2 regions of the Stenotrophomonas sp. YJH_SMC_120 genome follow, and region 2 is predicted to be linked to the other one. Evidence: riboswitches for the same ligand, from Rfam matches in the RefSeq annotation. Region 2 holds a riboswitch; the other holds the start of a gene.

Region 1 (15,864 bases), on a different contig from region 2:
CTTGGAGCCATTCAGCACATAGAAGTCGCCATCGCGCACGGCGGTGGTCTTCAGCGACGCCGCATCGGAACCCGCACCCGGTTCGGTCAGGCAGTACGAGGCCAGCTTGCTGCCCGAGGACAGATCGGCGCCCCACGCATCGCGCAGGGCCGGCTGGCCCCACTTGGACACCATCCACGAGGCCATGTTGTGGATGCTGATGTACGCCGCGGTCGACGGATCGACGTTGGCGAGCTCCTCGATGACGACGGCGGCGTCCAGTCGGCTCAGGCCGCTGCCGCCCACTTCCGGGTCCATGTACAGGCCGCAGAAGCCCAGTTCACCGGCCTTGGCGATCGCCTCGCGCGGAAAGATGCCCTCCGCATCCCATCGCGCGGCGTGCGGCGCCAGTTCGGCCTGTGCGAAGTCGCGCGCCGCCTCGCGGTACGCCTGCTGCGCTTCTTCCAGTTCCGTCGTCATCGAGTGGCTCATGGCTGCTCCTGCCGTTACTTCAGGCTGATCGTGGTGTTGACGCCGTGGCTCAGCGTCTCGTCATCGAACCAGCGCGCGGTGACCGTCTTGGTCTGGGTGTAGAACAGCACCACCTGCTTGCCATACGGGCCCAGGTCACCCAGCTTGGAGGCGCGCGAACCGGTGAACGAGAACAGCGGCACCGGCACCGGGATCGGCACGTTGATGCCGACCTGGCCGACGTCGATGTCTTCCTGGAACTTGCGCGCGGCCGCGCCGGACTGGGTGAACAGTGCGGTGCCGTTGCCATTCGGGTTGCTGTTGACCATCGCGATGGCGTCTTCCAGCGTTTCCGCTTCGAGGATGACCAGCACCGGCCCGAAGATTTCTTCCTGGTAGATGCGCATGTCGGTGGTGACACCGGCAAAGATGGTCGGGCCGACGAAGTTGCCCTTCTCGAAACCATCGACCTGCGGCTTGCGGCCGTCGAGTACCAGCTTGGCGCCCTGCTCCACGCCCGAGGCGATCAGGCCTTCCACGCGCTCACGGGCGCTGCAGGAAATGACCGGGCCGACGTCGGTGCCGGACACGGTGCCGGCGCTGACCTTCAACGTCTTGGCCTTTTCGACCAGGTCCTGCACCCAGTTGCGCGCCTCACCGACCAGCACCAGGGTGGAGGCGGCCATGCAGCGCTGGCCCGCGGCACCGAAGGCGGCACCGACCATCGCGTTGAGGGTCTGTTCCTTGTTGGCGTCCGGCAGCACCACGGCGTGGTTCTTGGCGCCCATCATGCACTGCACGCGCTTGCCGGCCAGCGAGGCGCGGTTGTAGACGTGGGTACCGACGCGGGTGGAGCCGACGAACGACACGGCCTTGATGTCCGGGTGGTCGCAGATCGCGTTGACCACTTCCTCGCCGCCGTGGACGACGTTCAGCACGCCCTTCGGAATGCCGGCTTCCAGGGCAAGCTCGACCAGGCGCATGGTGACCATCGGGTCCTGCTCGGACGGCTTGAGGATGAAGGTGTTGCCCGTTGCAATCGCCATCGGGAACATCCACAGCGGGATCATCGCCGGGAAGTTGAACGGGGTGATGCCAGCGCACACGCCCAGTGGCTGCATGATCGTGTAGGTGTCCACGCCATTGGCCACGTTGTTGGCCAGCTCGCCCAGCTGCAGGTTGCCGATGGCGGCGGCGTGCTCGACCACTTCCAGGCCACGGAACACATCGCCTTCGGCGTCTGGCAGGGTCTTGCCCTGTTCGGCGGTGAGGATGTGGGCCAGCTCGCTCATGTTCTCGCGGATCAGCTGCTGGTACTTCAGGAAGATGCGCGCGCGGGTGCCGATCGGGGTCTTGCGCCAGGTCTTGAAGGCTTCCTTGGCGGCGGCGACGGCGGCGTCCACTTCGCCGGTGGTGGCGAACGGCACTTTGGCCAGCACGTCCTGGGTGGCCGGATTGATCACGTCCTGCCAGTGGGAGGTGGCCGATTCAACGAACTGGCCATCGATCAGCATGCGGATACGGGGCGCTGCAACAGTCATGACGACAATCCCACGGGGTGCGAAAGATGCTTGGCATTATTCACATCACCCGTCTCGATTTCCGGGCTGAATCCGCTTAATCTGGCCAACACGCCAGACGATTCATGTTAATTCTGTGAATTATTCAGCCACCCAGCGGCAGCTTGGCCTGCGCTTGCTACGGCTGCGCGAGCAACGCGGCTACAGCCAAGTGGACCTGGCCCGCGCCTTGGGCCTGTCGGCCAGTTACCTGAACCAGATCGAGCGCAACAAACGCCCACTCACCCCGGCCGTGCAGAAGAAGCTGGGCGAGGTATTGGGCGATGTTTCCTCACTGTTCGACGAAGATGAGCCCGCTGCCCTGCAGGAAGCCCTGGGCGAGACCCTGCGCGACCTCGGCTTGGCCGAAGTGAGCGCGACCGAGCTGCGCGCCCTGGCCGGCAACCTGCCGCAGGTCAGCCGCGCACTGCTGGACCTGCACCGCCGCCACCTGGCGCTGCGCGAGCATGCCGCCGCGCTGGAGTTCCAGCTGGGCGAGCCCGGTGCCGGCAGCACCCTGCCCGCCGGTGACCAGGTGCGCGAGTTCTTCAACCGCATGCACAACCACATCCCCGAACTGGACGAGCTGGCCGAGCAGCTGTTCGCCGAATGGGGGCTGTCGCCCGGGCATGTGGCACCGCGGCTGCGCCAGCTGCTGGCCGACCGCCATGGCGTGCTGGTGGAAGTGGCCGCACTGCAGGCCGGGCGCGAGAAACGGCAATACGATGCCGATGCGCGGCGGCTGTGGCTGCCCGATTACCTGGAGCCCGGCCAGCAGGCGTTCCAGATGGCGGCCGAGCTGGCCCTTCACGGCTACCTGCCGCAGATCGATGCGGTAGTGGCGCGCGCTGGCTTTACCGATGAGGCACGCATCGCGCAGGCGCGGATTGGCTTGTCGAATTACTTCGCCGGTGCGTTGGTGATGCCGTACATGCGTTTCCTGCGTGCGGCCGAGGCCAGCAGTTACGACATCGAGCTGCTGGCGCACCAGTTCGGCGTCGGCTTTGAAGCGGTCTGTCATCGGCTGAGCACGCTGGCACGGCGCAGTGCGCCCGGGCTGCCGTTCTTCTTCATCCGCGTGGACCGTGCCGGCAACGTGTCCAAACGCCATTCGGCCACCGATTTCCACTTCTCGCAGGTGGGAGGGTCGTGCCCGCTGTGGATCGTCTACGAGGCGTTCAACCAGCCCGGCCGCATCCTCACCCAGACCGCGCGCATGCCCGATGGGCGGCGCCACTTCTGGCTGGCGCGGCAGGTCAGCAGCGGGCCGGTGGGCCATGGCCAGCCACGCAAGACGTTCGCGGTGGCGTTGGGCTGCGACCTGCAGCATGCCGAACGCCTGGTGTATTCGCTGGGGCTGGATGTACAGAGCCCGGGGAACTCGGTGTCGATCGGGCCGGGTTGCCGGGTGTGCCCGCGCGAGGACTGCATGCAGCGCGCGTTCGCGCAGTTGCCGGGGCGGTAGGGGGTTCTGCAGGGCTGCGCCCTGCACCTGCGGTAGTGCCGGCCGCTGGCCGGCAACCTCAAAAGCAACAGCGGGCTTTCCGTGGGATGGCGGGGCGGTGTCGGATTGCGGGGACGCCGTGAACCCGTCCCTGAAGTGCCCCCCGGCATCCATGCCGCGGACACCCCGCAATCCGACACCAGCCCGCCTTCGACAGTTTCCTCCTGGTGCTGGAACCTGATGCTGATGGTGATGCTGATGCTGATGGTGGGTGCCGACCGTTGGTCGGCACGCTCTGGCCCTGCGCGAAATGCATCCACGCATGGCGTGGATCTACTACCGGCTCAGTAGATCGGCGTCACCTTCATCTGCGGCAGCGGACGCGGTGCGCCGTCGGTAAGGTCCGGGCCGAGGTCTTCCCAGGTACGTCCCTGCTCGACCATCAACCCCCACAGCTGCTGCGAGGCCAGCCGCTTGTCTTCCGAGCCCAGCTTGTACGACGGCGGTGCCGGTTCCCCGCGGGCAAGCATCGCGTACGCCGCGCGGTAGGCCAGTACCTGCTGCGCCGGATCATCGGTGCGTGCCACTTCCACCGTGTAGCGCTGGTAGGCCGAGGCCAGGTTGCGCCAGCGGATCCAGTAGTGGTTCTCGAACGAGAACGAACAGAAGCGCGCACCGGCCAGGCTGCCCTTGTCGGCGATGCGGGTCAGCACCTCCTGCGGCATGTCCAGGTTCATGCCGCCTTCGTCGCCCTGCAGGCTGACGTGCACGATGCGGTCGCGGTAGCCCGGCGCGCGCGCCTGCAGCAGATCGCGCCAGTTCTGCATGGTCGCCACCACCGCGAACAGGAAGCGGCCCAGCTCGGCGGCCGCCAGCGGTGTGGCGATCGACTGGTAGGTGCGCTGCCAGCCGTGTCGGTTCTCGGTGGGCAGGAACACCGCGTGCTCCAGCGACTGACGGCCACTGCTGCCGTGGTTCACCTCTTCGGCGTGCTGCGGGTAGACCAGATTGATGGCGAAGGTCGGCCAGCGCGGCAACGCGGCATCGAACAGATGGATCGGGAAATTGCTGCTGATGCCACCATCGGAGAACCAGCAGATGCGGAAGGCGGTGATCACCGGGCCGCAAGCCTGCCCGGCGCTGGTCAGCCCTTCCATGCTGTCGGCCACGTTGTGCTCGGGGTCGGCCGCCGGCGCGGTCGGCTCGCAGCGTCGTTCGCGGCGTGAGGGTTCATGCAGCGGCACCGCGCTGATCAGCAGCGGGAAGCTCAGGCTCATGCGCGTGGCCACCAGCACCGGCAGCTTCGGGCCCGGCGGCAGGTGGTAGTACTGCCGCCCTTCCACCTCCAGCGGCGGGCCGGCCTGCGTCACCAGCCACTGCACCACGCTGGCCGGGAACAGCTGCTCGAATTCCTCGCGCAGGAACCAGAACTGCGCGCCGCCCAGCGGCAGCGTGCGCGGCTCGTTGTGCGACACGCAGGTGGTGATCATCTGCAGGCTGATCGCATGCGGGCTGTCCGGCTCGCCGGCATAGCGCGGCGCATCGTGCAGGTCGGCGAAGGTGAGCGGTGCATCCAGCGGCTTGCCGGACAACTGCTGCAGGCATTCGTGCAGCCACTCGGTCAGTGCCGGCGTGCGTGCATCGCGGCCGAGGCCGCTGCACAGGCCCAGCAGATTGCGTCGCGCCACGCGTGCCACACGAAGCGCGGCACCGGCCACACCCGCACCGTACGCGCACAGCAGCGACGGCAGCAGCGTGGCCGCCACCCCGCTCCAACCACCGCCCCACCAGCCCAGGCCGAGCAGCAGCGCCAGCGACACCAGCACTTCCAGCGGCGCGATCTCGAACACGGCAACGGCCAGGCACAGCAGCTTGTGCGGCAGGCTGGCATTGCCGGTCAGCACCACCAGCAGGCGATAGGCCGCGCGTGCGCCGCGTGCGGGCTGGAACAGGCTGTAGATGAAGCCGCGCCGCGACAGCTGCGCCGACACCGCCGACAACCCGCCATAGCCTGCATCGCCGGGCAGGTGCTCGCCGGCCTGCTGGCGACGATCACCGCAGGCCGCCGCAGCCGCCACGGCGGCGGCGATGGCGCCGGCCGAAGTGCCGCCGATGCTCTTGAAGCGATACTCGCGCGCCAGCGCCAGTACCGCATTGGGGTACACGATGCCGCTGGTGATGCCGCCTTTCATGACCAGATCGCAGTACTTGTCCGCCACTGTCTTGCCCCCGAGCATGCCGTCCGCCGCGTGGGTGCCAGTATGGCGCAGGGGCTTCTCAGGGCCTGAGAACAACGGCGCAGTCCGCGCACGCAATGCGCCGTTCAGCAGAAAGCACGGCTGCAGGCTTGACCCGCCCCGCCATCGGCGTAGCATCTGCAGCAAGCCAAGGGACAGACCCGCGGCTGCCACAACGACATGAGGGATTCTCATGGAATTCGACTATCTCGTCTTCATCGGGCGATTCGAGCCCTTCCACAACGGCCACGCCGCCGTTGCCCGCCTGGCCCTGAGCCGGGCCCGCAAGCTGATCTTCCTGGTCGGCTCTGCCGATACCCCCCGCAGCCTGCGCAATCCCTGGACCGTGGCCGAACGCGCCGTGATGATCCAGGCCGCCCTCGATGGCCACACCGACCGTCTGCTGATCCGCCCGCTGCGTGACCACCTGTACAACGAAGCGCAGTGGATCGCCAACGTGCAGCGCCAGGTGGCTGAAGCCCTGCGCAACGACGGCGCCGCCGCCGATGCGAAGGTGGGCCTGATCGGCATGGACAAGGACGCGTCCAGCTACTACCTGCGCGAGTTCCCGCAGTGGCCGCTGGTGGACGTGCAGCATACCGCCACCCTGTCGGCCACCGAGCTGCGGCGCTACCTGTTCGAAGCCGGCGACGTCGACTTCCACGGCGCGCTGCTGATGCTGCGTGGCAATGTGCCGGCGCCGGTGTACGACATGCTTGAAGCGTTCCGCAAAAGCGCGCCTGCCTATGGCCAGCTGGTCGCCGAGTACCGCTTCATCGAACAGTACAAGGCCGCCTGGAAGGATGCGCCCTACGCGCCCACCTTCGTCACCACCGATGCGGTGGTGGTGCATTCAGGCCACGTGCTGCTGGTGCGTCGCCGCTCGGAACCCGGCAAGGGGCTGTGGGCGCTGCCCGGCGGCTTCGTCGGCCAGGAACAGAGCCTGCTCGACAGCTGCCTGCGCGAACTGCGCGAGGAAACCCGGCTGAAGATTCCGCTGCCGGTGCTGAAGGGTTCGCTGAAGGGCCAGCAGGTCTTCGACCACCCCGACCGCAGCCAGCGCGGCCGCACCATCACCCACGGTTTCCACTTCGAATTCCCGGCCGGTGAACTGCCGCCGGTGCGCGGCGGCGACGACGCAGACAAGGCGCGCTGGATACCGGTGAGTGAAGCCCTGGACATGGGCCCGCAGCTGTTCGAAGACCACCTGCACATCCTGGAGTATTTCCTCGGCCGCGGCTGACAGGCCCGGCCCCCCCACTGGCGGACAGACCGCTGGTGTCACTCGACGCGAAGGAGCTTCCGTCATGCACTACCTCGATAATCTTCTCCTCAACACCGACAGCTACAAGGCCAGCCATTGGCTGCAGTACCCGCCGGGTACCGATGCCACGTTCTTCTACGTCGAATCACGTGGCGGCCTGCACGATCGCACGGTGTTCTTCGGCCTGCAGGCGATCCTCAAGGACGCGCTGGCACGACCGGTCACCCACGCCGACATCGACGACGCTGCTGCGGTATTCGCCGCCCATGGCGAACCGTTCAACGAGGCCGGCTGGCGCGATATCGTCGACCGGCTTGGCGGCCACCTGCCGGTGCGCATCCGCGCCGTTCCCGAGGGCAGCGTGGTGCCCACCCACCAGGCACTGATGACCATCGAGTCGACCGATCCGGCTGCGTTCTGGGTGCCGTCGTATCTGGAAACGCTGCTGCTGCGCGTGTGGTATCCGGTCACCGTGGCCACCATCAGCTGGCACGCACGGCAGACCATCGCCGCGTTCCTGCAGCAGACCAGCGACGACCCGCAAGGGCAGCTGCCGTTCAAGCTGCACGACTTCGGCGCGCGCGGTGTATCGAGCCTGGAATCGGCCGCGTTGGGCGGTGCCGCGCACCTGGTCAACTTCCTCGGCACCGATACCGTGTCGGCGCTGTGCCTGGCACGCGCGCACTACCACGCGCCGATGGCCGGCTATTCGATTCCGGCCGCCGAGCACAGCACCATCACCAGTTGGGGCCGCGAACGCGAGGTGGACGCCTATCGCAACATGCTGCGCCAGTTCGGCAAGCCCGGTTCGATCGTGGCGGTGGTGTCGGACAGCTATGACATCTACCGCGCGATCAGCGAACACTGGGGCACCACCCTGCGCGATGACGTGATCGCGTCGGGCGCCACCCTGGTCATCCGTCCCGACTCGGGTGACCCGGTGGAGGTGGTGGCCGAAAGCCTGCGCCGGCTGGATGAAGCCTTCGGCCACAGCCTCAACGGCAAGGGCTATCGCGTGCTCAACCACGTGCGGGTGATCCAGGGCGATGGCATCAATCCGGACACCATCCGCGCGATCCTGCAGCGCATCACCGACGACGGCTACGCCGTCGACAACGTGGCCTTCGGCATGGGCGGTGCACTGCTGCAGCGGCTGGACCGCGATACGCAGAAGTTCGCGCTGAAGTGCTCGGCCGCACGGGTCGAGGGTGAGTGGATCGACGTCTACAAGGATCCGGTCACCGACGCCGGCAAGGCCAGCAAGCGTGGCCGCATGCGCCTGCTGCGCCGCCTGGACGATGGCAGCCTGCATACGGTGCCACTGCCGGCCAATGGCGACGACACCCTGCCGGACGGCTTCGAGGACGCAATGGTGACCGTGTGGGAGAACGGCCGCCTGCTGCACGACCAGCGGCTGGACGACATCCGCACGCGGGCGGCCGTGGGGCATTGAAGGTGCATCCCGACCGGGGTTGGATCCCGTTGCAGCGCAGCGGGCTCTGCCCCCTGCGCTCTTGACCGGCGCCACCAACAGGTCCACCTTGCACACGCCGAAGGTATCCCTCCCATCGCTGCGGCGCGGGGAGGGATTTAAACGGGAATCCGGTGAAGGCGCCTCGCGCGTCCATTCCGGAGCTGCCCCGCAGCGGTGAATGGAAACGAATCCTGCCAACAGCACTGGGCTCGCGCCTGGGAAGCGGCAGGTAGTAGGTGGGCTGCGGCCCGAGTCCATCAGCCCGAATACCGGCCCCGGCCGGGGGACACGACCGTCCCCTGACTCGACCTGGAATCTCCGCGGGGAGGTTGCCGGGGCCGTCGTCGTCCTGCGCGTGCAGGCGGTGTGGCCGCGCGCGTCCTGTTCACGGTATCCGGCCAGACCCGTTCACCCACGCGCTGATGCATGGGCTACCGCCGTTGCCGGCGGTCCATGCGGTACCTGACGATGACCGAGCTCCAACGCCCCACCCTGACCCTGCCCGCCGACGGCAAGCGCCTGCTGCTGCATTCGTGCTGCGCGCCCTGTTCCGGCGAAGTGATGGAGGCGATCACCGCCTCCGGGATCGACTACGCGATCTTCTTCTACAACCCCAACATCCACCCGGTGAAGGAGTACGAGCTGCGCAAGCAGGAGAACATCCGCTTCGCCGAGCAGCACGGCATTCCTTTCATCGACTGCGACTACGACACCGACAACTGGTTCAGCCGTGCACGCGGCATGGAAAACGAGCCTGAACGCGGCATCCGCTGCACGATGTGCTTCGACATGCGCTTCGAGCGCACTGCGCTGTACGCGCACGAGCACGGCTACGACACCATCAGTTCTTCGCTGGGCATCTCGCGCTGGAAGAACATGGCGCAGATCAACGACTGCGGCATCCGCGCCGCCTCGCGCTATGAAGGCCTGCAGTACTGGGACTACAACTGGCGCAAGGGCGGCGGTGCCAGCCGCATGATCGAGATCAGCAAGCGCGAGCAGTTCTACCAGCAGGAATACTGCGGCTGCGTGTACTCGCTGCGCGATGCCAACCGCCATCGCCGCGAGAATGGCCGCGAGCGGATCAAGATCGGCCTGTTGTACTACGGGCAGGACGCTGGGACGCCGCAGGACGATTGACGTGCAGGCATGGGGCGGCCACGCTGGTCGCCCCTTCTGTTGTACCGGAACTGCCATGACCGCCCTGCCCGCCGATGTCGCCCTGCTGGTGATCGACCTGCAGCCGGACTTCATGCCCGGTGGCGCCCTGGCCTGCGACCAGGGCGATGCGCTGGTGGCACCCATTGCCGATCTGCTGGTGCAGCGCCGCTACCGCACCGTGGTGGCAACACAGGACTGGCACCCGGCCGACCATGCCTCGTTCGCCAGCCAGCACCCCGGCCAACGCCCGTTCGAGACCATCCTGCTGCACGCGCAGCCGCAGACCCTGTGGCCGGACCACTGCGTGCAGGGCAGCGCCGGTGCCGCCCTGCACCCGGGCGTGGACTGGACCGTGGCCGACCTGATCCTGCGCAAGGGCACGCGCCAACAGGTGGATTCGTACAGCGCCTTCCGCGAGAACCACGGCCCCGAGGGCGAGCGCCCGGCCACCGGCCTGGCCGGCTGGCTGCATGAACGCCGCATCCGCGAAGTGCACGTATGCGGCCTGGCCCGTGACTACTGCGTGCTGTGGAGCGCGCAGGACGCGGTGAAGTCCGGCTTCCGGGTGAAGTTCCTGTGGGAGCTGACCAAGCCGGTGACCGAAGCCAACGACGTGATGGTGCGCGAGGCGCTGGGCAAGGCGGGGATCGCGATCGTCTGAGGCGTGACCGCCGGGCATGGCCCGGCGCTACCGCGCACGTCGCTATGCCGCTTGCGCGCTCCTGCCCACAACAACACAATCGATTCATCCAGCCCCCTAACTACGCCCCCCTATAGATCGCGGGACGGCCGAACCGGGGGCTTTTCATTGGATGAAATCAGGATTCGGTAGTGCCGGCCGCTGGCCGGCAGCCCCGGGACCTCTGCAGTGGCCCGCCAAAGCCCGGCACTACCGGATAGCACCCGTGGTAGCGCCGGGCCATGCCCGGCGGACGCGGGATGGGCGATTACCGGAATACCACCGTGCGATGCCCGTTGAGCAGGATGCGGTGCTCCACATGGCGGCGAACCGCGCGCGCCAGCACCAGCGATTCGGTATCGCTGCCCAGCCGCACCAGTTCACGCGGTGCCATCGCGTGGTCCACGCGGGCCACGTCCTGTTCGATGATCGGGCCTTCGTCCAGGTCCTCGGTGACGTAGTGCGCGGTGGCGCCGATGATCTTGACCCCACGCGCGTGTGCCTGGTGGTACGGCTGCGCGCCCTTGAAGCTGGGCAGGAAGCTGTGGTGGATGTTGATCGCACGGCCGGCCAGCGCGCGGCACAGCGTGGGTGACAGGATCTGCATGTAGCGCGCCAGCACCACCAGGTCGATGCGCTCGCGCTCGACCAGGTCGATGATCTGCTGCTCCTGCACCGCGCGTGTAACGGCGGTCACCGGCAGGTGGTGGAACGGCACCTGGTAGGACGCCGCCAGCGGCGCAAAGTCGGCGTGGTTGGACGCCACTGCTGCGATGTCCACCTTCAGCTGGCCGCTGTGGGCGCGGAACAGCAGGTCGTTGAGGCAATGCCCCTGTTTGCTGACCAGCACCAGCAGCCGCGCGCGGCGTCGGCCATCGTGCAGCTGCCAGTCCATGCCGAAGCCTTCGGCAAGCGTGGCCATGGCGGCGTGCACGGTCTCCAGCGGCAGGCCGGCATCGCGGTCGAAGTGCACGCGCAGGAAGAAGCGGCCACTCTCCTCATCACCGAACTGCTGGGCGTCGAGGATGTTGCAGCCGTGGTCGAACAGCAGGCCGGACACGCGGTAGACGATGCCGGTGCGGTCGGGGCAGGACAGGGTAAGAATGGAATCGGGGCGCATCGCCACAGTGTAGGGCAGCGCCCTGCCCAGCGGCCGGATGATCACGGGTGCAACCGACCTGCTTGGTTCAGTACCAAGCGATACTTGGACCTTCCCGTGGCAAGCTGGTCGGTCATGAACCTGTTGCAACTGATCCGCAGCTTCACCCGCACCGCAGAGACCGGCAGCATTGCCGCCGCGGCCCGCATCCTTGGCATCAGCGCCACCGCGGTCGGCCAGAACATCAACCGGCTGGAGGCCCATCTGGGCGTACGGTTGCTGAACCGGAGTACGCGGCAGCTGGCCCTCAGCGAGGCCGGCGCGCTGTACCTGGCGCAGGTGCGCCACATCGAAGCCGACCTGGCGCGTGCGCAGGCCATGGTCACCGCCGGCGACATCGAACCGGCCGGGCCACTGCGCATCGCCAGCAGCAGCGCGTTCGGTCGCCACGTGCTGGCACCGTTGCTGCCTTCACTGCAGCAGCGCTACCCGCAACTGCAGCTGGAGCTGCGCCTGACCGACCGCGCCGTGCAACATGGCCCGGAAGCGGTGGATGCCAGCATCCGCATCGGGGCGCAGCTGGAAGATGGCGTGGTCGCGCGGCAACTGGCACGCGTACCGTTCGTCTTCTGCGCCTCGCCGGCCTACCTGAAGGCGCACGGCACCCCGCAGCAGCCTTCCGATCTGGGCGGTCATCGCGGGTTGCTGCACCGCTTCCCCACCGATGGCCGGCCATTGCGCTGGGGCCTGCTGAAGGACGGCCAGCGCGTGGACGCCGCGCTGCCACCGAGCATGGTCTGCGATGACATCGATGCGCTGGCGACGCTGGCGGCGGCCGGTGCCGGCATCACCCGGCTGGCCGCATTCGTGGCCGAGCCGTACCTGCGCGAGGGTCGCCTGCAGGCGGTGTTCGACGCCGACACCGCGTGGCGCCCGGAACCGATGGAGGTCTACTTCTGCGTCAGCGACCGCCGCGATTTCACCGCCAAGATCCGCGCGCTGTTCGAACACCTTCAGGCCGGCATCGCGCCGGCCTGGCGGGTGTGAGCCTCAGCGCGTCTTGAACACGCCGCGCGCATCGCGCGGCTCGCAGCGCAGGTACTGTGGCGCCGGTTCCACGCTGTCGCGCAATGCGGCAGCGGCATGCCACGGCCAGCGCGGGTCGTAGAGGATGCCGCGCGCCAGGGCCACGGCATCGGCGTGGCGGTGGCGCAGGATCGATTCGGCCTGCTCGGGCTCGGTGATCATGCCCACGGCGATGACCGGCATGCGCACCTTGGCCTTGATCGCTGCCGCGAACGGCACCTGGTAGCCCGGACCGACGGTGATCTTCTGGCGTTCGTCCAGGCCACCGCTGGAGACATGCAGGAAATTGCAGCCGCGCGCGTCCAGCACCTGGGCCAGCGCTTCGCTCTGCACCAGATCCCAGCCGCCATCGACCCAGTCGCTGGCGGAGATGCGCACGCCCACGGCGACCTTGTCCGATACCGCCGCACGCACGGCGTCGAACACTTCCACCAGCAGGCGCAGGCGGTTCGGCAATGAGCCACCGTAGCCATCGGTACGGCGGTTGCTCAGCGGCGACAGGAACTGGTGCAGCAGGTAGCCGTGGGCGGCATGCAGCTCGATCAGCTCGAAGCCCAGGCGCTCGGCACGCACCGCACTGGCGGCGAAGGCGGCGACGACCTCGGCGATGCCGGCCTCGTCCAGTTCCTGCGGCGCCGGGTCGGCGGCGTGGAACGGCAGCGGCGACGGCGCCACGGTGGCCCAGCCACGTGCATCATCGGCCGCCAGTTGGCCACCGCCGTCCCAAGGGCGGTTCACCGAGGCCTTGCGACCGGCATGGCCGAGCTGGATGCCCAGCGGCATCGGCGACCAGCGGCGGACGCTGGCCAGTACCTGTGCCAACGCGGCCTCGGTGCCGTCATCCCAAAGGCCCAGGTCGGCCCAGCTGATGCGGCCGCGCGGCTCGACCGCGGTGGCTTCCAGGATCAGCAGGCCGGCGCCGGATTGCGCGAGGTTGCCCAGGTGCATGGCATGCCAGTCGCTGGCGCGGCCGTCTTCGGCGGAGTACTGGCACATCGGCGCGACGACGATGCGGTTGGACAGGGTCAGGGGGCCGAACGAGATCGGCGAAAACAGCTGGCTCAAGACAGTGATGGACGACGTAGGGGATGCGTATTGCACCGCCGCACGGCTCGCGGATCAACCATCTGGATGGATCGCTGTTTCGTGTGACGTGCAGCAGCCGAGCGTGCGCCCGGTTCTACAGAAGCTCTCGCCCCTTGTAGAGCCGAGCCCGTGCTTGGCTCAGCGCGCAGCCCACGTGGCCAGCGCTTCAGCGCAGTCCCGCTCATCCTTGAACAACAGCAGGTCGTCGGCTCGGGTGCGGCCTCGGTTCAGCGCCGCTACCGGCAACCCCGCCTTCGCGGCCGCCTGCACGAAGCGGAAGCCGGAATAGACCATCAGCGACGAGCCCACCACCAGCACGGCGTCGGCCTGCTGCAGGTGATCGTGCACCGCCGCCACCCGTTCACGCGGCACGTTCTCGCCGAAGAACACCACATCCGGCTTCAGCAGGCCGCCGCAGTAAGGGCAATCGGGCACCACGAACGTGGAGAAATCGGTCTCCAGATCGGCATCGCCATCGGGCGCGATACCGGCCTCCAGCGCATCCCAGCCCGGATTGGCGTCCAGCAGCCGCTGCTGGAAATCCTCGCGGCCACTGCGGCGCTCACAGCCCATGCAGCGCACCCGGTCCAGGCGGCCATGCAGGTCGATCACCTTGTGGCTGCCGGCGCGCTGGTGCAGGCCGTCCACGTTCTGGGTCAGCAGCACCTGCAGCTTGCCGTTGTTTTCCAGGGCGGCCAGGGCCTGGTGGCTGCCGTTGGGCCGGGCCAGGCCGAAGCGCGGCCAGCCCAGCAGGCTGCGCGCCCAGTAACGCTGGCGGGTACCCGCTTCGCCCATGAACGCCTGATAGGTCACCGGCGGCGTGCGCTTCCACTGGCCGTCGCTATCGCGGTAATCGGGGATGCCCGAGGCGGTGCTGCAACCGGCGCCGGTCAGCACGAACAGGCGCTGGGCGCGGTCGATGAAGTCGGTCAGTGGCGGGGTCATGGCTGCCAGATGGGGGCGCCGCAGCGCCCCCGCAAGCGCCGGTCGGTTGTCCGGGTCAGGCCGCCGGCAGCGGCGGCACCGCGATCGGGTGGCCTTCCTCGTCCAGCGCGATCATCACGAAGTGGCCGCGGGTGCACAGCTTGCGCTCGCCGCTGTGCAGGTCTTCGGCGACCAGTTCCACCTCCACCTTCATCGAGCTGCGGCCGACTTCGACGATGCGGCCGATGGTTTCCACCATCTGGCCGATGCGGATCGGCAGTTTGAAGTCGACCTGGTCGCTGCGCGCGGTCACCACGGTACGGCGCGAGTAGCGGGCGGCGGCCAGGAACGCGGCCTTGTCCATCCACGCCAGTGCCTGGCCACCGAACAGGGTGCCGAGGTGGTTGGTGTGGTTGGGGAAGACGATTTCGGCCATGCGCACTTCGATGGGCGGCACGGTCTCGGGGATCGGGGTCATGGGGGAGCTTCGGTGTGGGGTGCTGCGGATTCTAAGCGACCGGCGTGACGGCCATCGGAATGCACGTGCAACGGTCACCCGGCAGCGGTGCCTGCGCAGGCCGCGCCTGCAGCAGGCGTTACACTGCGCCACGCCCACTGCCAGGATCCCCCATGCCCGCCACTTCCGACCTGCTGGCCTTTGCGCTGGTTTCGCTGGCCATGGTGCTCACGCCCGGGCCGAACATGATCTACGTCATCTCGCGCTCGATCTGCCAGGGGCCGATGGCGGGACTGATCTCGCTGGGCGGGGTGGCGCTGGGCTTCGTGTTCTACATGCTGTGCGCGGCACTGGGCATCACCGCCCTGCTGATGACCGTGCCGTTCGCCTACGACGCGCTGCGCATCGGTGGCGCGCTGTACCTGATGTACCTGGCCTGGCAGGCGCTCAAGCCCGGTGGCCGTTCGCCGTTCGCGGTGCGCGAACTGCCGCAGGACAGCCCGCGCAAGCTGTTCACGATGGGATTCCTGACCAATCTGCTGAACCCGAAAGTGGCGGTGATGTACCTGTCGCTGCTGCCGCAGTTCCTGCACCCGGACAGCGAAGGCAGCGTGCTGATGCAGTCGATCGTGCTGGGCTCCACCCAGATCCTGGTCAGCGTCAGCGTGAACGGCATGATCGCGCTGACCGCCGGCAGCATCGCCGGCTTCCTGGCCGCACGCCCGACCTGGCAGATGGTGCAGCGCTGGCTGATGGGCACGGTGCTGGCCGGACTGGCGGTGCGCATGGCGGTGGAAGGGCGGCGCTGATCGCGGCGTGCCCTCCAGGCGATACGCCCGGCCCCGTAATCAGAACAGTTCAGCGTGGTAGAAGCTCGGTTGTGCCGACCAGGCCTTGATATCGCCACATTGCGGCACGCTGGTGTAGTACAGGCGGATAGGAAT
Region 2 (15,864 bases):
TGCAGGCGATTGAAGGCTTCACGATGGGCCAGCGCGTACGGCTTGTAGGCCTCCGGGAAGTTGGGGGTATCGACCAGCTGCACGCCCGGCGCGACTTCCAGGCTGCCGGCGCCACCGACCACCACCAGGCGCGGTACACCGGCCTTGCGCGCGGCGGCGGCCAGCTGCGCGGCCACTTCGCCGACGCGGCCGATGTCATCGCCCGAACGCGGGCCATAGGCGCTGGCCAGCACGTCGTGGCCGGCGATGGCGGCGACCAGGGCATCCTGGTCATCCAGCGAGGCGATCACCGGATGGGCACCGGCCAGTTCGGCCGGAAGATCCTGCGCGCTGCGCACGATGACGGTGAGTTCGTGGCCGTTGGCCAGCGCGTGGCGGGCGATCTGGCGGCCGATGTTGCCGGTGGAACCAACGAGGGCGATCTTCATGGCAGGACTCCGTGGGGCGGTGTGGGGTGGGAATGGGGCCACTCTAGGCCGCTGCAGTCGCTCGAAAAACAGCGTATAACGCGCTTGTTTGTTGCATGGATCGAGCATATGGACCGACTGACCGCCATGACCGTATTCGTCGAGGTGGCCGAGCGCGGCAGCCTCACCGCCGCCGCCGAGGTGCTGGACATGTCGCGGGCGATGGTCAGCCGCTACCTGGCCGAGGTCGAGGCTTGGCTGGGCGCGCGCCTGCTGCACCGGACCACGCGCCGGGTCAGCCTGACCGGCCCCGGCGAGGCGGCGCTGGCGCGCTTCCGGCAGATGCTGGCCATCGGCGAGGAACTGCAGGGTGAGCTGGCCAGCGACGATCCCGAACCGCATGGCACGCTGCGGGTGACCGCCAGCGTGTCGTTCGGGCAGAGCCACCTGGCGCGTGCGGTGGCCGGTTTCGTCGCACGCCATCCGGCGGCGCGCATCGAACTGCTGCTGGTCGACCGCATGGTGAACCTGGTGGAAGAGCGGGTGGACCTTGCCGTGCGCATCGCCCGCCAGATCGATCCCAGCCTGATCGCACGACGGCTGGCCACCTGCCGCTCGGTGCTGTGCGCGACGCCGTCGTACCTGCACGCGCGCGGTACGCCTACCGCCCCGGAACACCTGGCCGGGCACAACTGCCTGACCCATCACTACGTGGGCAAGAGCCTGTGGCAGCTGCACCGCGATGGCCGTTCGCTGTCGGTGGCTGTGGGCGGCAACATCAGCGCCAACGAAGCGTCGCTGTTGCTGGAAGCGGTGCGTGCGGGCGCCGGCATCGCGATGCTGCCGACCTACCAGGTGGCGCCACTGCTGCGCAGTGGCGAGCTGATCGAGTTGTTGCCCGAGTTCAGTCTGGACGAACTCGGCATTCATGCCGTGTACGCATCACGGCGCCAGCAGCCCGCTATCATGCGGCGATTCCTGGACTTCCTGGCCGAGTGTTTCGCCAGCCCGGCCTTCCAGGATCTGGATTGGCGCCCACCGGGCAAGGAGAACACATGAACCACGGACAGGCCTTGATCGACCACAACCGTGCTGCCTGGGACCGCCAGGCCAGCGAAGTGCGCGAATGGTCGCGCCCGGTGGAAAGCTCAACGATTGCCGCCGCGCGCGATGGCCGCTGGCAGGTGCACCTGACCCCGCGCGCGCTGCCGCTGGACTGGCTGGGGGATGTGCGCGGCCGCCGCATCCTCTGCCTGGCCTCGGGCGGTGGCCAGCAGGCCCCGGTGCTGGCGGCGGCCGGGGCGGAGGTGACCGTGTTCGATCTGTCCGATGGCCAGCTCGAGCAGGATCGTCAGGTGGCGGCGCGTGATGGCCTGCAACTGCGCACGGTGCAGGGCGACATGCGCGATCTGCACGCCTTCGCCAACGACAGCTTCGATGTGGTGTTCCACCCGATATCCAACCTGTACGTGCCCGACGTCCGGCCGGTGTGGACCGAATGCCGCCGCGTGCTGGCGCGCGATGGCATGCTGATGGCCAGCTTCTACAACCCGGTGCTGTTCGTCGGTGCACGCGATCCGCAGCTGGATGCACAGGGCCTGATCCGGCCGCAGTACGCCATTCCCTATTCGGATCTGGAAGACCTGCCACCGGCCGAGCGCGAGGCGAAACTGGCGCGGGGCGATGCGCTGACCTTCGGCCACAGCCTGACCGAACTGATCGGTGGCCAGCTCGATGCCGGCTTCGTCATCGATCGCTTCATGGAAGACTGGCAGCCGCAGCCGCGCTTCCTGATCGACCGCTATCTGCCCACCTTCCTGGCTACCCGCGCGCGCCGGATCGGTTGAGGCGGATCGGTGCAAAAACCAGCGGCGTACAATGGACGGTCCCACGTCGCACAGGTGCCGTTCCCTTGTCGTATCCCTATCCGCTGGTCGTGTTCGACCTCGATGGCACGCTGGTCGACAGCGCTGCCGATATTGCCGAAGCGCTGAACCGCACGCTGGAGGACATCGGCGTGGCGCGTGTGCCGGAAGCCACCGTGCTGGGCTGGATCGGTGACGGTGTGCGTCGTCTGGTCGAGCAGGCGGTGCAGGCCGCCGGCCGCGAGGTGGACCTGGCCGAGGTGATGCCGGTGTTCATGGTGCACTACCGTGAGTGCCTGCTGCGCAGCCCGCGACTGTTCGACGGCGTGGGCGAAGCGCTGGCGCAACTGCGTGCGCGCAACGTGCCGCTGGCGATCTGCACCAACAAGCCCGAAGCACTGGTGCCGCCGCTGCTGCAGCACCTGGGTATCGGTGATGCATTCGCGCTGGTACTGGGGGGGGATTCGCTGCCGCAGCGCAAGCCCAGTGGCGAGCCACTGCGGCACATCGCCGCGCACTTCGGGCTGCCGGTGGAGTCCTGCCTGATGGTGGGTGATTCGTTGACCGACTACCGCGCCGCCGAAGAGGCCGGCATGCCGATCGCGCTGGTGCGCTACGGCTATCCGCGCGGCCTGGACCTGGCCACCGCGCATGCGGTGGCGGTGATCGACGACCTGCGTGAACTGCCGGGGTTGCGGGGCTGAAGCAGAGGGGTAGTGCCGGCCGCTGGCCGGCAACCCGGAATGCGTTGCCGAAGGTCATGATGTTGCCGGCCAGTGGCCGGCACTACCATGAACGTTGCGCTCACTTCGGCTGGTAACGCACGCTCAACTGGTACTCGCGGCCGGGCTGGTTGAACCATGCCACCGTTTCGTAGCGACGGTCGAAGACGTTGGCGGCGCGTGCCAGCAGCGACCACGATGGCGTCAGTGCGTACTCGGCGCGCAGGTCCAGCGTGCCGTAACCTCCCACCTTCACCGTGTTGGCGGCATCGTCGTAGCGCTTGCCGGCACCCTGCACGGTCAGGCCTGCGCGGAAATCGCCGAAGCGACGGTCGATGTCCAGGCGCGCGGTCTGCTGCGCGCGGCGTGGCAGCCAGTTGTCGAACTGGGTGCTGCCGCCGGTGCGGTTGCGCGGGTCGGTGTAGCTCAGCTGCGCGTTGATGTCGAAGCCGGCCAGCAGCACGCCACCGGTCAGCTCGGCACCGCGGATGCGGGCCTTCTCCACCTGCTGCATCTTGAAGGTTGCCGCATCGTAGGTGATCAGGTCATCGATGCGGGTTTCATACACGTCCAGGCCCCAGTGCCAGCCCTGGCCCTGCTGCGAAACGCCGAGGTTGGCGCTCTTGGACTTCTCCGGCTTCAACGTCGGCACGCCGCTCCACGGGTCGTACAGATCGCTGAAGGTCGGTGCCTTGAACGCCGTGCCATAGCTGGCGTTGAGGCGCAGGCCGTGGCCCAGCTCCATCGCCCAGCCAACGCTGCCGGTGGCGTGGTTGCCGAACTGCTGGTTGTCGTCGTTGCGTGCGCTGGCCTGCAGCTGGTGGCGGCCGAAGCGGCCCTGGTACTGCACGAACACGCCGGTGTTGCGGCGGCTGTCGACCAGGTAACCCGCGCTGCTGCCATCCAGGTTGTCTTCGCTCCAGTCAACGCCTGCGCTCAGCAGCTGGCCCTCGGCCACGCCGAAATCGCCCTGCAGGGAGGCGCTGTCGCGGTGGGTCTGTGCGCTGCCACGTGCACCGAAGTCGCCGAAGTTGTCCGACTCGTTGTCACTGCGGCCGACGTTGGCGGTGAATGCCAGGCGCTCGGACGGGGTGTAGCGCACCTTGCCGGCCAGCACCTGCTGGCGGGTTTCCGAATAGTTGTAGTAACCGTCGTAATGGTTCCTGCCGTCGGCGCGCAGGGCGCTGCCTTCCACGTTCCACTGCTCGTTGAAGGTGTAGCCACCGCGCAGGCTCTTGGACAGGTTGCGGTAGCCGTCGCGGTCGGGCTCGTCGGCGAAGCAGCCGGCGAACAGCGTGGCCGAGCCGCGGCAGGCATCGATGCCATCGGAATGCTGGTAGGCGATATCCGCACCGAACCAGCCGCGTTCGGTACCGCCGCCAATGCCACCGCTTGCTTCACGCAGGCCGTTGCTGCCACCGCCAAGCTGGAAGTGCGGAGCGAAATCGCCCTGGTTGCGGCGGGTGAAGATCTGGATCACGCCACCGATGGCGTCGGCGCCGTACAGGCTCGACTGCGGGCCGCGCACGATTTCCACGCGCTCGATCTGCGCCAGCGGCAGGTCCTGGTACATGGCCAGGCCGAGGTCGGCGCTGTTGATGCGCACGCCGTCCACCAGCACTACGGTGTGGCCGGAATTGGTACCGCGCAGGAACAGCGAGCTCTGCTTGCCGAGGCCGCCGGCATTGGCCAGGTTGATGCCGGCGCGACCGCGCAGCAGTTCCTGCAGCGAGGTGGCCTGGCTGGATTCGATCTGGGCGCGGTCGATCACCTGCGCCGGCGCGATGCTGTCCTGCAGGGCGATCGGGGTGCGGGTGGCAGTGACCAGGATCTGGTCGAGCGCGGTGGTGTCATTGGCGGCCTGGGCCAGCGCGGGCAGGGCGGCCAGCACGGCCAGGGACAGCATTCGGGACTGCAGCTTCATGGGGGACTCCGGGTGCCACGCACGCCCGCGTGGCGAAGGGGAGGAGCCGCGAAGGCAGGCGTGCGCCGATGCCGCAGCGCACGCCACGGTCATCCAGCGCCATGCCCACCGCATCGCGACCTGAGGCTTCCGGGCCGGTCTCCGGGCTTGCCGCCGGGTGGCGCGAGGCCACCGTCCAGGCGCCTTCCCATGCCTGCGGCACAGTGGCGGTGTTGCCTGGAACTGACGTGCTTACCGTTGCGGGGGCAGCGCCGGCCTGGCGTGGAATCACGCGTCACCGGCTTCCCGTTTCAACCTGCCGGCCATGGCCGCAGGTCACCTGGAAGTGGGCGCAGTCTACGGCATCGCAGGCCGTCCCGTTGCGTCGCGCCTGCGCGACTGCCTTTGCTGTGCCTTTAGAATGGTTGCTCGATCCCGTGGTGCCGTTGCCGATGTCCGCCCGTTTTCCGCTGTACCTGCGTCGCCCGTCCGGGACGCGCGCATGATCCTCGACCTGGTCCGCCATGCCGGCAATGGCCGTGATGAGTTCCTTGATGGCCGCAGCGACCCACCGCAGCTGGCCGGCCTGCCACAGGAGCTGGTCGAGGCCTACGCCGGGCAACGCTGGGAGCGGGTGATCAGTTCACCGCGGTTGCGCGCGCTGCATACGGCGATGGCCCTGGCCACGCCGCGTGGGCTGGACGTGGAAGCGGACGAGGAATGGGAAGAACTGGACTTCGGCGATTGGGACGGGCGGTCGCTGTTCGACCTGCCGGAGGATGCACTGGCGGCCTTCCATGCCGACCCGCACGCGTTCCCGCCGCCCAATGGCGAGAGCTGGGGCCACTTCGAGCGGCGCATCGCGCGCGCGCTGGATCGCCTGCTCGATGATGACGATCCGGTGCCGACGCTGGTGGTCAGCCATGGCGGCCCGTTGCGCATGGTGCTGTCGCAGGTCTGCGGCCTGCCGATGTCGCTGTGCTGGGCGCTGCGCATCGACCACGGCACGCGCCTGCGGGTGTGGCTGGAGCGCGGCGAGATCGGGCTGGTGGGTGAGTTGCTGGAGCTGCAGCAGCCCTGAGCGCACTCGCCGGGCATGGCCCGGCGCTACCGATCCCGCATCACACTGGTAATGCCGGCCGCTGGCCGGCATCCCCAGGAACGCGGAGGCCTCAATCCTCGTCCGCGCCCTCGGCCACGCTGTCTTCAGCGTCATCGTCGGCATCGAAGCGCTGCTCATGCACCGGGCCCGATGCCGGGCCGGCTGCCTTCAGCGGATGCGCAGCGATGCGTGCTTCGTAATCCTGCACCAGTGCTTCACGCTGTGGCTCGCTCAGCTCCTGCCAATGGCAGTCCAGCAACGCGCCTTCCAGCGAGTACAGCAGGTTCAGGCTGGGCTTGAAGCCGGCGCGCTTGACCTTGACGAAGGCGCCGACGGCTCCGATCGCGACCAGGTCGTCGCGGCTGCGCAGGCCGACCTGGCGCAGCCACGCCGCACTTTTCGGGCCGATGTTGCGCAGCTTCGGTGCGCTCATCCCAGCGCCTCAACGAACACGCGGGCGATGGCTTCCAGGCCAGCCTGGTCGTCGGCATCGAAGCGGCCGACCTTCGGGCTGTCGATGTCGAACACGCCGATCAGTTCATCGCCGCGCAGCAGCGGCACTACCAGTTCCGAGCGCGAGGCCGAATCGCAGGCGATGTGGCCGGGGAAGGCGTCGACGTCCTCTACGCGCTGGGTCACGCGCTGGCTGGCGGCGGCACCGCACACGCCCTTGTCCAGCGGGATGCGCACGCAGGCCGGCAGGCCCTGGAACGGGCCGACCACCAGTTCCTTGCCGTCGTACAGGTAGAAGCCCACCCAGTTCAGGTCGGGCAGGGCGTGGTAGACCAGGGCCGAGAGGTTGGCCGCGTTGGCGATGCGGTCGGACTCGGCGTAGACCAGGCCACGGGCCTGTTCCAGCAGCTGGGCGTATTGTTCCGGCTTGCTGCCGGTGAGCGAGGCATTGGCGAACATGCCAGCAGTCTAGCAAGCGTGCCGGGCCAGCGATAATGCACACACTGTTGCCCTGTTGGAGCCCGTCGATGCCGTTGCCCGCCACGCTGCCGCCCGCCCTGTTCGTCACCGGCACCGATACCGAGATCGGCAAGACCGCGGCCAGCACCGCGCTGCTGCACACACTGCGCCGGCGCGGCCTGCGTGCGGTGGGCATGAAGCCGGTGGCCAGCGGCAGCGAAGACCTGGGCCAGGGCCTGCGCAACGAAGACGCATTGGCGCTGCAGGCGGCCAGCTGGCCGGTACCGGACTATGCCGATCTGAACCCATATGCGTTGCGCCAGCCGCTGGCACCGGAGCTGGCCGCTGCCGCGGACGGCGTGCAGGTGGAGCTGGCGCCGATCATGGCAGCGTTCGAGCGGCTGCGCGCGCAGGCCGATGTCGTGGTGGTCGAGGGGGTTGGCGGTTGGCTGGCACCAGTCTCGGCCACGCTCGACCAGCTCGACCTGGTGCGCGCATTGCGGTTGCCGGTGTTGCTGGTGGTGGGCATGCGGCTGGGCTGCGTCAACCACGCGCGACTGACCGCGCAGTCGTTGCAGGCCAGCGGCGTGGAGTGCCTGGGCTGGATCGGCAACCACATCGACCCGGCGATGCAGCGCCAGGATGAGAACATCGCAACGCTGCAGCAGCGCCTGCCGATGCCGTGCTGGGGGCGGCTGCCACATCTGCCGGGAGCGGATGGCGAAGCGTTGAGCGCGCATCTGCTCGATTGACTTGGGGTAGTGCCGGCCGCTGGCCGGCAACCTCGATGTATCCACCTGCGTGCAGTTGCCGGCCAGCGGCCGGCACTACCGTGCTGCGGCCGCCAGCTCCCGCGCGATCGCACCCAACCGCTCCACCGCGCCGATGAAGCGTGCATCCAGCGTCTGGCAGCACGACAGCCGCAGGCAATGGCGATACCGCGCGCCGCGTGAATACACCTGGCCGGGCATGAACACGATGTCCTCCTGCAGTGCACGCTCGAACAGCTCGCGCGTGTCCACGCCCGGCAGTTCCAGCCACAGCAGGAAGCCACCCTGCGGTTCGGTGGCGCGGGTGCCGGCCGGGAAGTGTTCGGCCACCAGCTGGCGCAGCCGTCCGACCTGTTCGCGGTACAGCCGGCGCATGCGATGCAGATGGTGCTCGTAGCTGCCCGCTTCCAGATAGGCCGCCACCGCGTCGCCCAGCAGCTGCGGCTCGCCGCCGGTGGACTGGAATTTCAGCAGCGCGATGCGCTCGGCGAAGCGGCCGCCATCGAGCCAGCCGATGCGGTAATCCGGCGCCAGCGTCTTGGAAAAGCCGCCGACCACCATCACCCAGCCATCGCGATCGAAGGCCTTCAGGAGCGGTGCCGGCGGTTCGCAGAACTGCAGTTCTGCATACACCGCATCTTCGATCAGCGGCAGCTGGCGTGCGTTGACCAGTTCGGCCAGGCGTTGCTTGGCGGTGGTCGGCATGGTGCAGCCGAGCGGGTTGTGCACGGTCGGCATCACCACCAGTGCGGCCAGCGGCGTGTGCTCCAGCAGCGCATCCAGCGCATCCACATCCAGGCCGAGCTGCGGGTGGGTGGGCAGTTCGATGGCCTGCAGGCCGAGGTTGGCCAGCAACGGGTAGAGGTTGAAGTAGGACGGCGCCTCGATGCCGACCGCATCACCGGGCTGGGTGACCGCGCGTAGTGCCAGCTGCAGGCCTTCCATCGCACCGTGGGTCAGCAGCAGGCGTTCGCTGTGGGTATGCAGGCCCATGCGCGGGCCGCGGCGCACGATCTGCGCCAGCAGCCGTGGCGAGCCGTTGGGGCGTGCGTAGGTCTCCACGGTCTGCTGGCCATGGCGCAGTACCTGCGCCGTGTGCTTGGCCAGCTGCGCGCCGGGGTAGAACTGGCGACCGCGCGGGCCGGCAAAGGCCACGTCGATCACGCCGGGGCGGCGCTGTGCTTCCAGCACGCGGGCCATCAGTACCTGCTGCAGCGGCGCGGTGGGCGCAGAAGGTGTGTCGCGCAGCGAACGTTCCGGCACCGACAGCCGCGGCGCGACCTCGAAGCCGGCCTTGGGCCGCGGAATGACCAGACCAGCGTCTTCCAGCTGGCGGTAGGCGGCGATCACCGTGTTCAGGCTGAGCCTGCGCTGCAGGGCCATCTGCCGCAGCGAGGGCAGGCGGCTGCCTACCGGAAGGCGTCCGCCGTGGATGGCCTCGGCCAGTTCGTCGGACAGCCGTTGGTAGCGGGGGGGGATCATTGCGCTCTGATCATCTGTATCCATCGAGTTTCCCGCCATCTGGTGCTGTACCCATGATGACGGCGAGCCTAGCATGTCGTTGTCGGCCGGGCCTGATCGGGGCACGGCCGGTACTTTCCAAGCGCACGGCTGGATGGCCGTGCGTCTTTTTTTGGTAGTGCCGGCCGCTGGCCGGCAATCCCTTTTTGGTAGTGCCGGCCGCTGGCCGGCAATCCCTGGAACCGCAAGAGCCGGCCAGCGGCCGGCACTACCCGGGGCGTTACCGCATCGGCAGGAGCCGCACCGAGCGCCAGCCGGCCCCACGGAAATGCCGTCAGCGCATCGGCACCAGCGCTGCATCGCGCCGGTACAGCCCCGGGAACTGCCTGCCCAAGGCGGCCAGCTTCGGCGCGTCGTAGTAGCGGATGTAGGCGGCCTGCGGGTAATTGGTCATGTAGTTCTGGTGGTAGCTCTCGGCCGGGTAGAAGCGCTGGCCGCTGACCAGCTGGGTGACGATCGGCGCGCGGAAGCTGCCGGCCTGGCCGAGCTGGGCGATGTAGGCGCGGCTGGCCGCCTGCTGGCGGGCGTCGTCAGTGAAGATCGCCGACCGGTACTGGCTGCCGTGGTCGGGCCCCTGACGGTTGAGCTGGGTCGGGTCGTGCACCACCGAGAAGAACACCTGCATCAACTGCCCATAGCTGACCTGGCGTGGGTCGTAGTCGACCTTCACCGCTTCGGCATGACCGGTCTGACCGCTGCTGACCCGCTCATAGCGGGCATTGGCAGCGCTGCCACCGATGTAGCCGGACACCGCATTACTCACGCCTTTGACATGCTGGAACACGCCCTGCACGCCCCAGAAGCAACCGCCGGCGAACACCACGCTGGCGTGGGTGGCGTCATCGCGGAACGCGGCATCGCCGCTGGGTGCTGGCAGCGCGCCGGTCTGCGCGCTGGCTTCGACCGGTGCCGCGATGGCGCCATGGTCAACGAGCAGCACGCCGGCGATGAGTGCCGTGGCCACCAGTCCGGCAACGCCAGCGGCAATGCCCTGCTCAAAGGAGAATTTCATCGTGTCCTCCCGGTTCAACCGAAGGTGAAGGCATAGGCCTGCACGCCCGCATCGAGGAATTCGATCTCGAAGCGGTGCGGGCTGACCGTGCCGCGTTGGCGCACCAGCTGGTAGAGGCGGTGCTCGTCGACCACGCCGCTGCCATCGGCGCCGACATCAGTGCCGGCATCGGTGGCCGGCAATGGCTTGCCATCCAGCAGGACGCGGAAGTGCACCGGCTTTCCTTCCTGGCCTGGTGCCAGCACCAGGTGCAGGTCGCGCGCATGGAACTGGAAGGCGATGCGGCCACCGGCCTGCTGCACCTGCGCAGCCTCGTCGGTAACGGTCCAGCGTCCGGACAGGCCCCACTGATTCAACGCCAGGGTGGCCGGCAATGTGTAGTCGAACGCGGTGTCGCTGCGCTGCCCACCGGGCGAGGCGAACTGCTCGGCACGGGCGTGGCCCAGATAGGTTTCCGGCGAGCGCAGATTGCCCATGTCGGCCTGCGCAGCCACGCCCTTCAGATCGGCGGCGGCCGGATCGGCCGGCGGCGGCAGGTTCGTCTGGCCGGCCTCGGTCAGCAAGCGACGGATCACCTGTTCCGAGCGCGCATAGTTGCCCTCGCCGAACTGGTGGCCGCGGATGTTGCCCTGCGCATCGACGAAGTACTGCGCCGGCCAGTAGCGGTTGTTGAACGCGCGCCAGATCGTGTACTGGTTGTCCAGCGCCACCGGGTACTCGACCTTCAGCTGCTGCACCGCCTTCATGACGTTGCGCGGGTCACGCTCGAAGGCGAACTCCGGGGTGTGCACGCCGACCACTACCAGGCCGTGGTCGCGATAACGGCGCTCCCATTCGTGCACGAACGGCATCGCGCGCAGGCAGTTGATGCACGAGTACGTCCAGAAATCGACCAGCACCACCTTGCCGCGCAGCTGCTGGGCCGTCAGCGGCGGGCTGTTGAGCCAGCCGGTGGCACCATCCAGCGCGGGCAGGGTGCCTTCCACCGGCAGCGGTGCATCGGCAGCGGCGTTGGCACCGGCCATCATCATCGGCGGAGCTGCCGGCTGCGCGCCGGGTACCGCATCCAGCAGGCCCTGCTCGATACGCGCGGTGCTGACCGTGGAAAGACGGGTCAGCAGGCCGGTATCCCAGCCCAGGGCGATCGCCACCACCGCCAGCAAGGCGGCCACGCCCAGCACCTTGCGCAGCACATCGCCAAGGCCAAGCCGCGCGTGCAGCGCACGGAACACGCGGCCGCCCACCCACACGGCCAGGGCCAGCGCCGTGATCGCGCCCAGCGCATATGCCAGCAGCAGGGTAGTGGTACCCACGCTGGCGCCATGCAGCGCGGCACCGGTCAGCACCAGGCCGAGGATCGGCCCGGCGCACGGCGCCCACAGCAGGCCGGTGGCGATACCGATCAGCAGCGAGGTCCATGCGCCGCCACGCCCCGCTGCGTCGGCCGCATCGGCACGCGCGCTCAAGCGGGCACCCACGCGCTGGAACGGCGCCAGCAGGTGGTCGGCCAGTCGTGGCCAGAGCAATGCCAGTGCGAACAGCGCCATCAGCAGCACGGCGATCCAGCGTCCGACCTGGTTGGCCTGTGCCACCCATTGGCTGCCCACCGCAGCCAGGCTGGCGACCACGGTGAAGGTGAGTGCCATGCCCAGCAGCAGCGGCAGCGTGCTGCGCAGGAAGGGGCGGTCGGCACGGGCGAACACGAACGGCAGCACCGGCAGGATGCAGGGACTGAGCAGGGTCAGCGCGCCCCCCAGGTAGGCAAGCAGCAACAGCAGCATCGTCAGGCTCCGGAAGCAGGGGAAGAACCGACCGGCACCCGCCAGCCATCGGCGGTACCGCCCTCAGCGGCACCGGGAACGAACACCATCGCCGCGCCGTTCATGCAGTAGCGAAGTCCGGTTGGGCGAGGCCCGTCGTTGAACACATGGCCGAGATGGCCACCGCAGCGACGGCAGTGCACCTCCACCCGCAGCATGCCGAAGGTGACGTCGCGGTCTTCGCTGATGGCGTTGTGCAGTGGCGCCCAGAAGCTGGGCCAGCCGGTGCCGCTCTCGAACTTGGTGGAGGAGGAGAACAGCGGCAGCGCACAGCCGGCGCAGGCAAACGTGCCCTGCCGGTGTTCCCTGTTGAGCGGGCTGCTGTACGGGCGCTCGGTCGCCTGCTGGCGCAGCACTGCGTACTGCGCCGGGGTCAGGCGCTGGCGCCAGTCGGCATCGCTGCGCATGACCTCGAACTGTCGCGACGGGCGCGCTTCAGCGGCGGCCGGGGCGGCACGGCTGCAGGCCCCTAGGCCGAGCAGGCCGGCGGCGGTGGCAACACCGCCCAGGCCCAGCAGATGGCGTCGGGTAAGGGACATGGCGGACTCCGGGAAGGGGCGACGGGGCCATGCTGCGCCCGCCCGGGTCAACGAATCCTCACGCAGGATTCAATTTTTCGTGAGGTATCGGCGGCCATCCCGCGCCACAATGCAGCCAGCCTCCCCACTGGCCCCGAGCTGCCGATGTCCACCAAACGCGTGCTGATCGTTGAAGACGATGCCCACATCGCCGACCTGCTGCGCATGCATCTGGGCGATGAGGGCTACGACGTCGCCCATGCCGCCAGCGGCGATGCCGGCCTGCGCCTGCTCGAGCAGGAAGGGCCATGGGATGCGCTGGTGCTGGACGTGATGCTGCCCGGCGTGGACGGCCTGCAGGTTTGCCAGCGTGCACGCGCGATGGCGCGCTATGTGCCGATCATCATCATCAGTGCGCGTGGCAGCGAAACGCAGCGCATCGTCGGCCTGGAACTGGGTGCGGATGATTACCTGGCCAAGCCCTTCTCGATGCCGGAACTGGTGGCCCGTGTGCGTGCGCTGCTGCGCCGGGCCGAGGCGATGGCGCAGAGCGCGCGCATCGATGCCGGCGCGATCGAGCTGGGCGGTCTGCAGCTGGACCCGGTCGCGCGTACCGCCTCGGTGGATGGCAACGCACTGGAGCTGACCCCGCGCGAGTTCGACCTGCTGCTGTTCTTCGCCCGTCATCCGGACCAGGTGTTCGCGCGCATGGAACTGCTCAACCAGGTCTGGGGCTACCAGCACGATGGCTACGAGCACACGGTCAACACCCACATCAATCGCCTGCGCAGCAAGATCGAGCGGGACCCGGCCAATCCACGGCGGCTGCTGACGGTGTGGGGCCGTGGCTACAAGCTGGTCGATCCTGCCGGGGCGACGCCATGATCAAGCCGAACCTGTGGCAGAAGCTGGCGGCGGTGATCGCTGCGCTGATGCTGATGTGCTGCATGGCGTTGCTGGCGCTGCAGATGCGCGCCAACACCCGCCACGAGCAGGAAGTGGTGCAGCGGTTGTCGCTGGGCCTGGCCGAGCACATTGCCCAGCGCAGCGAACTGATGGACACCAGCGGCATGCGTGATGCCGCCGTGCGCGCGCTGTTCGGCCAGCTGATGGCGGTCAACCCCAGCGTCGAGGTCTACCTGCTGGACGACCAGGGCCGCATCCTCGGCCACGATGCGCCGACAGGCCATCTGGTGCGCAACCGGGTGGACGTGGCACCGCTGCGCCGGCTGCTGGCCGGTGCGCCGTTGCCGATCCTGGGCGATGACCCGCGCAGCACGGACGGCCGCAAGGTGTTCAGTGCCGCGCCGCTGATCGTGCAGGGTCGCCAGGCCGGTTATGTGTACGTGGTGCTGGTCGGCGAACACCGTCAGATGCTGTCCGACGACCTTGCCGCCGGCAGCCAGTGGAACACCACGCTGTGGTCGGTGATGCTTGTCGGCAGCCTGGGCCTGCTGGCCGGGCTGGTGGCCTTCTACTGGGTGACGCGCCCGCTGCGGCGGCTGACCCGGCGCATCCAGGCCTTCGACATCGACGCACCCACGCCGTTGCCGCCGCCGGAGCCGCTGCGCCCCGGTGAGCGCGACGAGCTGGTGATCCTCGAGCACGCACACGCGCAGATGGCGCAGCGGCTGGGCGAGCAGTGGCAGCAGCTGCGCCAGCAGGACCTGCAGCGCCGCGAGCTGGTCGCCAACATCTCGCATGACCTGCGCACGCCGTTGTCGTCGCTGCACGGCTATCTGGAAACGCTGGCGCTGAAGGACGCCACGCTGTCGCCGGACGAGCGCCGCCGCTACCTCGGTATCGCGCTGGCGCAGAGCGCCAAGGTTGGCCGGCTTGCGCGTGCGCTGTTCGAGCTGGCGCGGCTGGAACATGGCGAAGTGCGCCTGGAGTGGGAGGTGTTCGCATTGCCGGAGCTGCTGCAGGACGTGCTGCAGAAATTCGAGCTGGCGGCGCAGGCTCGCAACCAGTACCTGCACGCGGACTTCCCGCCCGGCCTGCCGCTGGTGCGCGCCGATCTGGGCCTGGTCGAGCGGGTGCTGACCAACCTGCTCGACAACGCGCTGCGGCATGCGCCCGACGGTGGGCGGATCGAGGTGTGCCTGCGCGCGACGCCGGACAGCGTGGAAGTGAGCGTGGCCGATGATGGACCTGGTGTTGCCCCTGCACTGCGCACGCAGCTGTTCCAGGCACCGGCCGCGCTGGGCGCGCGACGTGGAGAGAACGGCGGGTTGGGCCTGCTGATCGTGCAGCGCATTGTGCAGTTGCACGGCCGTCGCATCGAACTGCGTGACAGCGAGCGCGGCGCGTTGTTCGCGTTTGCGTTGCCGCGTGCGGAACCAGCGGCCTAGCAGGCCGCATCGCACTCGACGGCAGCGCCGCTTTCCAGCGGCAGGTGCAGTCGGATGCAGGCACCACCCAGCTCCGAATCGGTTACTTCGACCTGGCCGCCATGCTTGTCGGCCACCACCTGCACCAGCGCCAGTCCGAGGCCGAAACCGGGGCTGCCCGGATCCAGCCGCACATAGGGTTGCAGCACCTGGCCGCGCAGTTCGGGTGCGATGCCGGGGCCATCGTCCTCCACCTGCAGGCACAGCCAGCCGTCGTTGACCGTGCTGGCGATACGGATCTGCCGCCGCGCATAGCGCAGGGCATTGCCGAGCAGGTTGCGCAATGCCAGTTCCAGCATGTGCCGGTTGACGTTGACCAGGCCCGCCGGCGACAGCACCTGCTGTACCGGCATCGGCAGCGGTGCGAACTGGGCCACCACGCCACGTACCAGTGCCGCCAGCTGCAGGCGCTGGCGGGTCAGCTGATGGCAGCGGCCGAGCGCGGCGTACTCGACGCCGGCATCGGTGAGGTGCTGCAGCCGATCGACATCAGTGCGCAGGCCGCCCAAGGCATCACGCTGGATCTCGTCCAGCGCGGTGTCCTCCAGGTCGGCCAGGCCGAAACGCATCCGCGCCAGCGGCGTGCGGACTTCGTGCGCCACTGCCTGCGCCAGCACGCGCTGGCTTTCCAGCAGCTGCTGCAGCTGCTCGGCCATGTGATTGAAGGCATTGGCCAGCGGCCGCACCAGCGCGGTTCCGGCGCGCGGCGCGCGGGTATCCAGCTGGCCGTCGCGCATCTGCCGGGCGGCCTGGGCCAGCTGCGAGACGTCGCGCCACAGGCGGTAGACCATCACGTACATCGGCAGCGCCACGGCCACCATCAGGATCAGCAGCAGGATCGCCACGCCTGACACTTCGCTGTCCTGCCAGCCCTCGTCAGGCAGCGCTTCGTCCAACGGCCCCAGCATCACCGCGTAGTCGC

What was found. A riboswitch is a leader RNA that binds a small molecule or an ion and turns the genes downstream of it on or off. The one in region 2 is predicted to bind cobalamin.
Region 1: it holds a riboswitch for cobalamin, as region 2 does, so the genes downstream of both, AC5P60_RS13770 (epoxyqueuosine reductase QueH) here and btuB (TonB-dependent vitamin B12 receptor) in region 2, are expected to answer to the same signal.

Annotation. Positions count from the first base shown of each region.
Region 1 is NZ_JCAFRY010000011.1:26,901-42,764, reverse strand. It holds gene AC5P60_RS13800 (acyl-CoA dehydrogenase family protein) at 1-471, opposite strand, end outside; gene AC5P60_RS13795 (CoA-acylating methylmalonate-semialdehyde dehydrogenase) at 486-1,991, opposite strand; gene AC5P60_RS13790 (helix-turn-helix domain-containing protein) at 2,107-3,474, shown strand; gene AC5P60_RS13785 (patatin-like phospholipase family protein) at 3,798-5,690, opposite strand; gene AC5P60_RS13780 (bifunctional nicotinamide-nucleotide adenylyltransferase/Nudix hydroxylase) at 5,884-6,933, shown strand; gene AC5P60_RS13775 (nicotinate phosphoribosyltransferase) at 6,998-8,407, shown strand; cobalamin riboswitch at 8,491-8,720, shown strand; gene AC5P60_RS13770 (epoxyqueuosine reductase QueH) at 8,882-9,568, shown strand; gene pncA (bifunctional nicotinamidase/pyrazinamidase) at 9,624-10,250, shown strand; gene purU (formyltetrahydrofolate deformylase) at 10,537-11,388, opposite strand; gene AC5P60_RS13755 (LysR family transcriptional regulator) at 11,503-12,414, shown strand; gene AC5P60_RS13750 (NADH:flavin oxidoreductase/NADH oxidase) at 12,418-13,518, opposite strand; gene AC5P60_RS13745 (NAD-dependent protein deacetylase) at 13,678-14,484, opposite strand; gene AC5P60_RS13740 (acyl-CoA thioesterase) at 14,540-14,941, opposite strand; gene AC5P60_RS13735 (LysE family translocator) at 15,094-15,729, shown strand; gene AC5P60_RS13730 (hypothetical protein) at 15,769-15,864, opposite strand, start outside.
Region 2 is NZ_JCAFRY010000006.1:63,732-79,595, forward strand. It holds gene AC5P60_RS10125 (NAD(P)-dependent oxidoreductase) at 1-428, opposite strand, end outside; gene AC5P60_RS10130 (LysR family transcriptional regulator) at 537-1,466, shown strand; gene AC5P60_RS10135 (class I SAM-dependent methyltransferase) at 1,463-2,254, shown strand; gene gph (phosphoglycolate phosphatase) at 2,320-2,976, shown strand; gene btuB (TonB-dependent vitamin B12 receptor) at 3,077-4,918, opposite strand; cobalamin riboswitch at 5,034-5,256, opposite strand; gene AC5P60_RS10150 (histidine phosphatase family protein) at 5,400-5,978, shown strand; gene AC5P60_RS10155 (TfoX/Sxy family protein) at 6,070-6,432, opposite strand; gene AC5P60_RS10160 (GAF domain-containing protein) at 6,429-6,911, opposite strand; gene bioD (dethiobiotin synthase) at 6,980-7,663, shown strand; gene AC5P60_RS10170 (aminotransferase-like domain-containing protein) at 7,739-9,187, opposite strand; gene msrA (peptide-methionine (S)-S-oxide reductase MsrA) at 9,477-10,214, opposite strand; gene AC5P60_RS10180 (cytochrome c biogenesis protein DipZ) at 10,229-11,995, opposite strand; gene msrB (peptide-methionine (R)-S-oxide reductase MsrB) at 11,998-12,573, opposite strand; gene AC5P60_RS10190 (response regulator transcription factor) at 12,718-13,437, shown strand; gene AC5P60_RS10195 (sensor histidine kinase) at 13,434-14,903, shown strand; gene AC5P60_RS10200 (ATP-binding protein) at 14,900-15,864, opposite strand, start outside.